3 regions of the Peribacillus sp. NPDC096379 genome follow, and region 3 is predicted to be linked to each of the others. Evidence: riboswitches for the same ligand, from Rfam matches in the RefSeq annotation. Region 3 holds a riboswitch; each other region holds the start of a gene.
The links. Region 3 has a riboswitch for thiamine pyrophosphate ahead of thiW (energy coupling factor transporter S component ThiW). Riboswitches for the same ligand answer to the same signal wherever they lie in the genome.

Region 1: linked by a shared signal. The riboswitch ahead of tenA (thiaminase II) and the one ahead of thiW (energy coupling factor transporter S component ThiW) in region 3 are both predicted to bind thiamine pyrophosphate.
Region 2: linked by a shared signal. The riboswitch ahead of ACIQZI_RS21675 (ABC transporter substrate-binding protein) and the one ahead of thiW (energy coupling factor transporter S component ThiW) in region 3 are both predicted to bind thiamine pyrophosphate.

What each region holds. Positions count from the first base shown of each region.
Region 1 covers NZ_JBIWFD010000001.1:1,203,761-1,207,041, reverse strand. The annotation lists gene ACIQZI_RS05650 (carboxymuconolactone decarboxylase family protein) at 1-525, opposite strand, end outside; TPP riboswitch at 1,201-1,355, shown strand; gene tenA (thiaminase II) at 1,505-2,188, shown strand; gene ACIQZI_RS05640 (ECF transporter S component) at 2,214-2,807, shown strand; gene ACIQZI_RS05635 (ABC transporter ATP-binding protein) at 2,820-3,281, shown strand, end outside.
Region 2 covers NZ_JBIWFD010000007.1:45,471-48,751, forward strand. The annotation lists gene ACIQZI_RS21665 (ABC transporter permease) at 1-336, opposite strand, end outside; gene ACIQZI_RS21670 (thiamine-binding protein) at 333-626, opposite strand; gene ACIQZI_RS21675 (ABC transporter substrate-binding protein) at 640-1,632, opposite strand; TPP riboswitch at 1,771-1,880, opposite strand; gene ACIQZI_RS21680 (DUF2207 domain-containing protein) at 2,170-3,281, shown strand, end outside.
Region 3 covers NZ_JBIWFD010000001.1:171,003-174,283, reverse strand. The annotation lists gene thiM (hydroxyethylthiazole kinase) at 1-96, opposite strand, end outside; gene thiD (bifunctional hydroxymethylpyrimidine kinase/phosphomethylpyrimidine kinase) at 110-907, opposite strand; gene thiW (energy coupling factor transporter S component ThiW) at 876-1,397, opposite strand; TPP riboswitch at 1,552-1,656, opposite strand; gene ACIQZI_RS00865 (amino acid ABC transporter ATP-binding protein) at 1,839-2,594, opposite strand; gene ACIQZI_RS00860 (amino acid ABC transporter permease) at 2,617-3,281, opposite strand, start outside.

The sequences.
Region 1 (3,281 bases), 1.0 Mb from region 3:
CAGAGCTGACGCAACCATACTGGTTTCTTTTATTTCATCTTCGGAAATTGAAAGATCTGGTACTATCTGTAAAAATGTTGATATCCATTCATTATTTTTTAAAGCATAACTAACAGCTAACCCTATCAAAACCTTTGTTTTCTGAGTCAAATAGAAGCCTTCTTCGCTAGTTGGGTAGATGAAGAACGAGCGAGCAGATAAAGGGAAATCTTCGAGATTCGAGACACGTAATGTTTCATCCTCCATTAGTGCGGGATTCGATTGAATCGAAGCAGAAAGTACCGCAGCTTCAATAAGCTCTTCTACCTTGGCACCAGCCTTCTTTGCTCGCTTTGTGTGAAAGTCAACACAGTAGCTACACTTTGTAACATGAGTAACCGCTACTGCTAAAATCTCTTTTGTTTTAGTATCAATGGCTCCTTCAGACCAAACTTCATCTGCAAAATTTCGATACTTTCTAAATGGCTGCGTAGCTTTCTTAAGAGCTTCTCCTAAATTTTTACTTACTTGCTGATACTCTGACATGATAGCCTCCCAAATTCCTAATTAAATACTTATAATTCTTATCATTTTACTTGGTTATGATAATGATTTTTCCGAGTTATCCAGGTAGTTTACTTTTTAATAATATATCAGTTATTTTTTGAATATTCAAGACTTTTCTTGATTTCAGGCTTTCCTTAATAAGTAAGCGAATACTTGATCCTGTTGGTTAATTCAATTATTCATTAATTTTGTTCCTTAACAAAATGCTCAAAATATGCAAAAAAGACCTCATTTATTGGTATCGCAAACTGGGCTAGAATACATAACCAAAAGGATCGCCTAAGCCAAACAAGCTATATGGAGAGCTGTTATCTCTGGTCATAGAGGGGGTAGACTACTCACACTAAACATCAAAACCTCTTGAAGAAATTTGTCTCATTTTTCATCATAAAACTAGTCCCTTCCAAAATGGTTATCGTCTCCAGAATTATTCGAGGTTTCCATAGCGGCGATTTTCCCCAAATAAAAAAAGCCAAAAATGAATCAAATGTGAACTTTCAGTATGGATCGCCTACCCCCTCCATTCTGTCAAAGCTTATTTGCATATCAATCTGCAATGTTTCGGTAATCATCAAACATTCCTATTTTTCATAAAAGATTGACAATCAAAAATTTCATGGTACTATTTAGACAAATGACAATTAAATAAACAATTTTTACCACTAGGGGTGCCTCTTGAATGGGAAATGAAGCTTAAAAAGATATTGGAAGCTTCTTATGACTGAAAAGGCTGAGATTAAAGTGAGACTTTAAGACCCTTAGAACCTGATCTGGATTATACCAGCGTAGGGAAGTGGGGGCGTCTATACTGAGGACACCTATTTTGTAACCAATCAAAACCACTTTCTTATGCTAAAAAGGAAGTGGTTTTTTATTTTTTAAAAGAAGATACTGGGCAATTTCATATATCTATCTGTGTCTCACTTACTACTAATAGAAAAAATGGAGGGCAAATCACATGACATTTTCAAAGGAAATTCGTAAAGAAGTTGATCACATCTGGGAAGCAAGCTTTCACCACCCGTTTGTTACAGGTATTGGAGATGGGACACTCCCACTCGCCTGTTTTCGCTACTATGTGATGCAAGATGCTTATTATTTATCTCACTTTGCTAGAGTACAAGCTTTAGGGGCAGTAAAAGCAACAGATTTATACACAACGAGTCGACTTGCCAGCCATGCACAAGGAACGTATGAAGCTGAGCTATCGCTCCATGACAATTTCTCTAAACGATTAGGCATTACTGAAGAGGAAAAGAAGAATTTTAAACCTGCACCTACTGCTTATGCATATACGTCACATATGTATCGTGCTGCCTATTCAGGACATTTAGGTGACGTAATTGCGGCAATCCTGCCATGTTACTGGTTATATTATGAAATTGGTGAAAGACTAAAAGGTTGTACACCAGAAGAACCGATTTATCAAGAATGGATTGCTGCATATGGCGGCGATTGGTTCCGGACATTGGTAGACGAACAGATTAAGAGAATCGATGAGATTGCTAACAAAGTGACTGAGGACGATAAACTACGAATGAAAGAGCATTTCATCCTTAGTAGTCAATATGAATACTCTTTTTGGGAAATGGCGTATCAGTTAGAAACGTGGCCGGTTCAAAAAGAAGTACTAGAAGTATAATAATTAGCCAATTCTAAATAAGGAGATTCATAACATGACAAAAGGATTAAAATTGACAGACATATTAGTGACGATTGTAATTGCCATTGCATTTGGCATTGTCTATATTCTTTGGGGTTCCGTATATTATGCTCTAAAACCAATCGGCTTACATGCCGACCAATTTATGTATGGCATGTGGTTTATTGCGGCTAATGTTGCCTTTTTTATCATCCGTAAACCAGGTGTTGCATTGCTTGCTGAAATTGCAGCGGCGTCCGGTGAATTTCTTTTAGGTTCCCCATGGGGGCTAACCGTGCTTCTGTATGGCGTTGTCCAAGGTTTGTTTGCAGAGCTTGTCTTTATGGCTTTCAAATATAAACGATTTCATATTTCCGTAGCGATATTGTCGGCTATCGCTGCATGCTTAGGATCGGTCCTAATGGATTTCGCCTATGGAGAAATCGGTGATCTTGCTGCTTGGAATTTAACATTATTTATGTTTGCTAGATTTCTCGGGTCTATTCTCTTTGCAGGTGTGTTTGCTTACTATTTAGTGAGAGTTTTAGAAGCGACAGGCGTAACAAATCTTGTGCGTCCAGCATCAAGTAAAGATTATGCTGAACTGGATCAAAAGTAAGGGTGGATAACTATGGAACGAATTGCACATGTTGAAAAGTTACGATTGAAATTCCCTGGAGATGCGTCCTTATTATTTAAGGACTTATCTTCTACCTTTTACAAAGGGGAAAAAGTTCTCCTTCTCGGGCCATCAGGTTGTGGAAAATCGACGCTTTTACAAGTTTTAAGTGGCTTAATTCCTCATTCGATTGACGTTCCCATGAAAGCTGAGGCACTTTTATGTCCCTCTTCATGGGGGTATGTTTTTCAAGATCCTGATAGTCAGTTTTGCATGCCTTTTGTTGATGAAGAAATTGCATTCGTTCTTGAAAATATGAACGTTCCAAAACAACAAATGATTGAGCGAATCCATCATCACTTACAGCAGGTCGGCTTATCTCTACCAGATATTCATACTAACATTCAAACACTATCTGGAGGTATGAAACAACGCTTAGCTATAGCATCGATCTTGGCCCTAAAACCAGACGTA
Region 2 (3,281 bases), on a different contig from region 3:
AATAACAAGGAGTGGAGCCAACACAATGATTGGAATGTTTTGTGAGAGAATGATGATCGGATAAATGGCTTCTCTAAGCTTCGGAATAAGGTGTAGACCAACAGCAACTGCAATGCCCACACTTGCTCCAATTAAAAACCCCAAGATTGTAAGTCCAATCGTCGATGTTAGATGGTGATGATAATTCGGCCATCCAGCAGCTCCTTCTAACCATATCTGCGAGGGGGAAGGCAGGAGCCATTTTGGTATTTCAAAAAGCCGACAAGAAACTTCCCATACGATGAATAAAAGGATGAGGACCAGAGCTGGTCTCCATCCTTTATACCAAATCTTCATGGGCGATATTTCTCTGTCAATTTATCCATAGATGCACCGCTTGGTTGATAAAGAATTTTCACTTGAGAAATCACATTACGACTGCCAATCTCAATCATCCGTTGATTCATTTTCTCGATAATTGAAAAGATTTCTGTCAAATTCCCTTCCATGGTCGTTTCAAGCGGATGAACTTCATATTTAATTCCAGAGTCATGAATAATCGCTATTGCTTCATCTACATAAGGAATCACATCTTCCCCATTTTTTGTTTTCGGGATAATTTGAATGCTTACTAATGAGTCGCTCATGCTTCTCTCCTCCTTATTTCGGTAAAAATTCATTGGTGAATGCCTTTTTTGCGTCTAATTCACTTTCAAGCAAACCGTTCTCAAACATCCAGCTCGCATAGTTTTCCCAAACCTTTTGATCTTGAACACCCCATTTTGAAGCGTCATCTTGATATTTCGGTGATAACCACTTTTGACTTGCCTTTACCAATTCTGGGTCTATATCAGGAACTGCTTTAATTAAAAGGTCCGCCGCTTCTTCGGGATGTTCAATCGTATAATGATAGCCCTCGGAAACTGCTGCTACAAAAGAACGAACAGTATCTGGATCTTCTTTTATTAAATCTTCATTAGTTGTGAGAACAGGCGTATAGTAATCTAGCTTTTCCGTGTAATCGGTCAAATATTGCATATTCAATTTCTCCCCACGCAACTCAGCTTCTATACCTGTCCACCCATAATAAATCCAAGCAAAATCAATATCTCGTTTAACCGCTGTGAAAAAATCCGTATCTCCCATATTCACAATATCGACTTTTTTCACATCTCCATTTTCCTGCTTCATCAAAGAAGATAGGACAGCTTTTTCTACAGGTGCTCCCCAACCGCCATACGTCTTTCCTTCGTAATCTTTCGGTGAGGTAATTTTCTTATCAACTGGGGAAGCAAATCCAGACGTGTTATGCTGAATAATAGCAGCAATCGAGACCAATGGCACACCTTGTACACGCGCTTCTGTCAAAGATTCCTGGTAGCCAATTCCGAACTCTGCTTTTCCCGCTGCGACAAGCTGGTCAGCTCCCGCCTCACCTGGCATTATAATCTCAACATCTAGCCCCTCTTCTTCAAAATACCCCTTTTCCTTTGCAACATACAAACCAGTATGATTCGTATTCGGCGTCCAATCTAAAACAAGAGTAACTTTCTTTAATTTCTCTTGATTCTTTTCCTTCGAACCATTGTCCTGACTATTCCCGCAAGCAGCAAGAATAAGCATCACACTAAGTAAGACTAACCATTTCTTCATTACATTTCCCCCTTGAACATGTCTTACAAAGCAGCAAACGAAGAAACAAGGTGGAAAATATGTAAACGTTTAATAGGAATCGCGCTACGCAAAAAAGCACCATAGGTTTATCCCTAGGGTGCATATCATAACAAATGAGTCCTGTTTAAATATGTTCCCTACGCTGGTTTTAACCAGATCAGGTTCCAAGGGTATGTATCTATTGGATACGGTCTCAACCAGCAACACTGGTCCCCCCACATGTTTCATTATTCAATTCGTTTAATGCTTCATCATCTACTTACTTTGCCATATGTCTTGAGGTTTTTCAAGAGGAATGCTAAAAAAGAAAAAGCCTTTTTCGATAAAGGGAACAAAATAGGTTCCATCACAATCACATCCACCAATTTCTGTGATTTTTTCAAAAAATATAGCCACGCTTCAGATAGAATGAACAAATCCCTGCCTCGCTTTCCATTCCTTTTATAGATATGGTAATATTTAGTTATTCGTAGATTAACAGTGATACTAATGAGTAATATCGTAGGGGGGAACTAGTTGAAAAGAGTATTCTTTATTTTTCCGTTTATCTTTATTCTTGGTTTCATCATGGCTTCAACCACTTTCGCTAAGTCCTTTTCGATTGATCAAGTAAATATCCGCGCCTGGATTCAGCCAAACGGAAATTTAGTCGTGAATGAAATTTTCACATACACTTTTGATGGAAAGTATAGTCAAGTCCATCGTTCTATCCAGAAGGACCATCATGATGGGGTGCAGGATTTCGAGGCATATGAGCTGTTGAATCCAAAGGCAAAGCTTGGCTATATGCAGAGGAATGAACTGAGACAGCTACATGTTTCAGAAGATGACCGTACATATACTGCATCCCTTCCGTCCAATAATGAAAAGAAGTATATTTTCTATATATATACGTTAAAAAATGCTGTGAAATCATATGATTCTTATAGTGATTTGACCGTACCGTTCTTTGGAACAGATTCAAATCATGATAACGATCTTTTTCATGTAAACATTGATTTTTATTTCCCACAAGAAGTCGATAATCAAAACACGTATGCATTCTTCCATGACCGGAAAGGGAAAGTTTCATCAAAAGATCCATATAGCGTCCATTTCTCCACTCCGGTATCTGAAATGTATGCCTTAACTGAAACCCGGATACTCTTTCCCTCATCCATCATGAGTGAACAGGCTAAAAATGCAGCACCTATGTCTTTAAAGGAAGCAGTTGCACAGGAAAAGAAGCGAGTAGAAACAGCCATAAAGAAAACAAAACAAAAGGAAGGCTTTTCAAAGTTTTTAATTGGTTTCTTGGTTCTCCTTATCTGTTGCTGCTTCGTCTTGCTCATCATGAAACTTGTGCCTAGAAGAAGTACAGAGAGCATTCTAAAGCATGATCCACTTCATCTATATATGATTCACCGTATTGGCAGATTGAATCCTTATGCGTTCCTATCCGGGCTATATTCTCTTGTTGAAAAAGGAGCAGCCACTGTTCAAATCCAGCAGACAAGAGGAAGGTTTCAAAAGGATCCTACAGCTCCCAAACATAGCCTTCTCTTTACTTTAACAGCTCCTCTGGGTAAGCTTTCTTCTTCTGAAAAGCTGCTCGTCTCCTGGCTATTCAAGCAGAAGTATGGTCAAGG
Region 3 (3,281 bases):
GTCATTGATTGTGACCGAATTGGTTATATGATGAACAAGCGGATTGGCACTTCGGACTTTCTTGAATAATAATTCGATTCTATTTTGCACAGTCATTCCCTCCAAATTTTTATGATTGGTGTACTTTCTGAAATTGATAGAAATGGTTGACTGGACCATGGCCATTCCCAATGGCAAAGCTGTCACGGATAGCTTGCGTAATATATTCTTTTGATTGACGGATGGCATCCTCGATTTCAAGTCCGTTTGCCAAGTTTGCCGCAATGGCTGATGAAAGGGTACAGCCCGTCCCGTGTGTATTTTTCGTATGAATTCTTTCACCATTCAACCATGAATAATTTGTCCCATCATAAAAAAGATCATTTGGATCTCCGGCAGAGTGTCCTCCTTTTAACAAGATGGCCTTCGCTCCTAATTGCTCGATAATCTGGCATGCTTCATATAAATCTTGTTTAGATTGAATCGTTATTCCCGCTAGCATTTCCGCCTCTGGTATATTAGGAGTAACGAGCGTAGCCATTGGGAGCAAGCGCTTTTTCAACGCTTCTACAGCATCCTCCTCCAGAAGTTGATCCCCACTTTTAGCAATCATGACTGGATCAAGGACAATGTACTGAGGTTTATATGTATCAAGCATTTCGGCAACCGTTTCGATCGTTTCGGCCGAACCGAGCATCCCAATCTTCACAGCATGAACTTCAATATCGTCAAAAACGGCAGATATTTGGTCGCGAATGATTTCTTGGCTCATCGTTTGAATCGAACGAACCTCTACCGTATTTTGGGCGGTGACAGCTGTGATAACCGACATGCCAAACACATGATGGGCAGAAAATGTTTTTAAATCGGCTTGAATTCCCGCTCCTCCTCCTGAATCAGAGCCTGCGATTGTAAGTGCTGTTTTCATAGAGTAACCCCTCCAAATATTTATTTTTCAAGAACACTTTTAATAAAATAAACGCAATACTTGCTCCTGCTAAAGAACTAATTGAAAACGCTGGTAAAAAGCCAAACAAAGCCACTTTTTTCCCTAAAAACAACAGGGCAAGTGGATAACAGGCAAGCGCTCCGATAATCCCGGTACCTATGACCTCACCTACACAAGCGAAACCAATCTTATTTGTATACCTGAATAATAGTCCTGCAAGCAAAGCCCCCATCATACTCCCTGGAAAAGCAAAGATAGAACCCGTTCCAGCCATGTTTCTAATAATAGAGACGAGCAAAGCTTGACCAATGGCATAGCCAGGACCTAACATAACGGCCGTTAATACGTTCGCTAAGTGTTGGATCGGAAAGATTTTGGCAAAGCCCATCGGAATAAAGACAAAGGAACTAGTCAGTGCTGTTAATGCTGTAATCATGGCAGTAAGTGTGAGCTTTCTAATAGAATTCATCGTTTCATCTCCTTTTTGTGTGCCCCATACATTGGCCAAAATAGTTTGGAGCATTTTAAGTGATTTGTTTTAAAAAGCCACACACTCTGAAATAAAACCAAAAACCCCCTTCCTGAAAGTAGGAAAGGGGTAGATATCCACATATAAACTAACTGAGCTAATATCTCCACTTCCCTCCGCCGGCATGATCCGGTTCAGGTTCAAAGGGTCTAGAACAACGTTCCATCTCAGCCTCTTAAAGACTCCCCTAGTGCAATGTATATTTAATTACTGTCATCATACCACGCTGGAACAAAAATGCAATGCCTGAAAATTTGAAATTGATATTTTTTTAAGGCGAGATAGGAAAATTGGATTCATGTAGCGCTTATTTATCCCGCATTAACGGGCAGTAATACCTCCGCCCCTTTTTCAACAGAAAAAGCCCTACAAATAATGTTATTAAATGTAAAAGATATAATCCTCCGGCAAAACCCTTTTTAAGAACTTCTTTGTTCGTTCTTCTTTTGGATTCACAAAAATATCTTTAGGTGTTCCTTCTTCTACTACAACGCCGGCATCCATAAAGATCACTCTATTGGCTACATCTTTCGCAAACGACATTTCATGCGTGACGACTAGCATCGTTGTTCCTTCATTGGCAATATTTTTCATGACGGTCAACACTTCACCGACTAGTTCTGGATCTAGTGCAGAGGTTGGTTCGTCAAATAGAATGATATCTGGATTTAAAGCGACCGCTCTTGCTATACCAACCCTTTGCTGTTGCCCACCTGACAATTCACTCGGGTATGCATGATACTTTTCTGCCAGGCCTACTTTATCCAATGCTTTTTTGCCAATTTCAATCGCCTCATCTTTTGCCACTTTTCTTCCGATAATCAGCCCTTCTGTTACATTTTCCAATGCCGTTTTATTATTAAATAAATTATAATTTTGAAATACAAAGGCCACTTTCTGCCTAATTTCATGAATTTGCTTTTTGGACGCTGTTTTAAGATTGACATCAATATCGCCAAAAATGGCATGCCCTTGGTCTGCTTTTTCAAGAAAATTAATGCAGCGAAGTAATGTTGTTTTTCCGGAGCCACTTGGTCCAAGGATTACCACAACATCCCCTTTGTCTATTTGTAAATCCACGCCTTTTAAAATCTCATTATTACCAAACGATTTATGGATATTTGTAATCTCTAACATCATATCCACCTCCTATTTCATTTCAGACATTTACTGCTTTATACCTTCTTAATCGTTTTTCATATACCTTAAATAAATACTCTACTAAACTACATAAAATCAAGTAGACAAGGAAGATATCAATATAAGCCTCAACATAATTGTAGCCGACATTGGCTGCCACCTTGGCTCTTAATGTAATTTCTTGCAGAGACATGGCATACCCTAAAGATGTTGCTTTAATTAAATTGACTGTTGCTGTACAAATATTTGGTAAGGCGACAACTAATGTCTGTGGAATGATGATTCTTCTAAATGCTTGCACATTCGTTAATCCAACAGAATAAGCTGCTTCCAATTGTCCCTTGCTTACTGTGCTTAAAGCTGAACGGAACACTTCGATAAGAATCGCTGTCGTATTCAATGAGAAAACAATGAAAGCGTACCAAATTGGATTGACATCGTACACATTCATGTTGATGTTATATTTTTCAAATATCGAAGCAAGCAATAAAGGGACACTGCTATAGATGATAAATATTTGAATAATGACAGGTGTTCCTCTTACAAATGAAACATATATTTGTGCAAAACGATTTAAAACCGGAATCCGATTGATTCTTGTTAAGGCAAGTAAAAAACCTAATGGCAAAGCAATCAGTAATGATACAATCGTAATAATCAGTGCTATAGGCACCCCAGATAAGG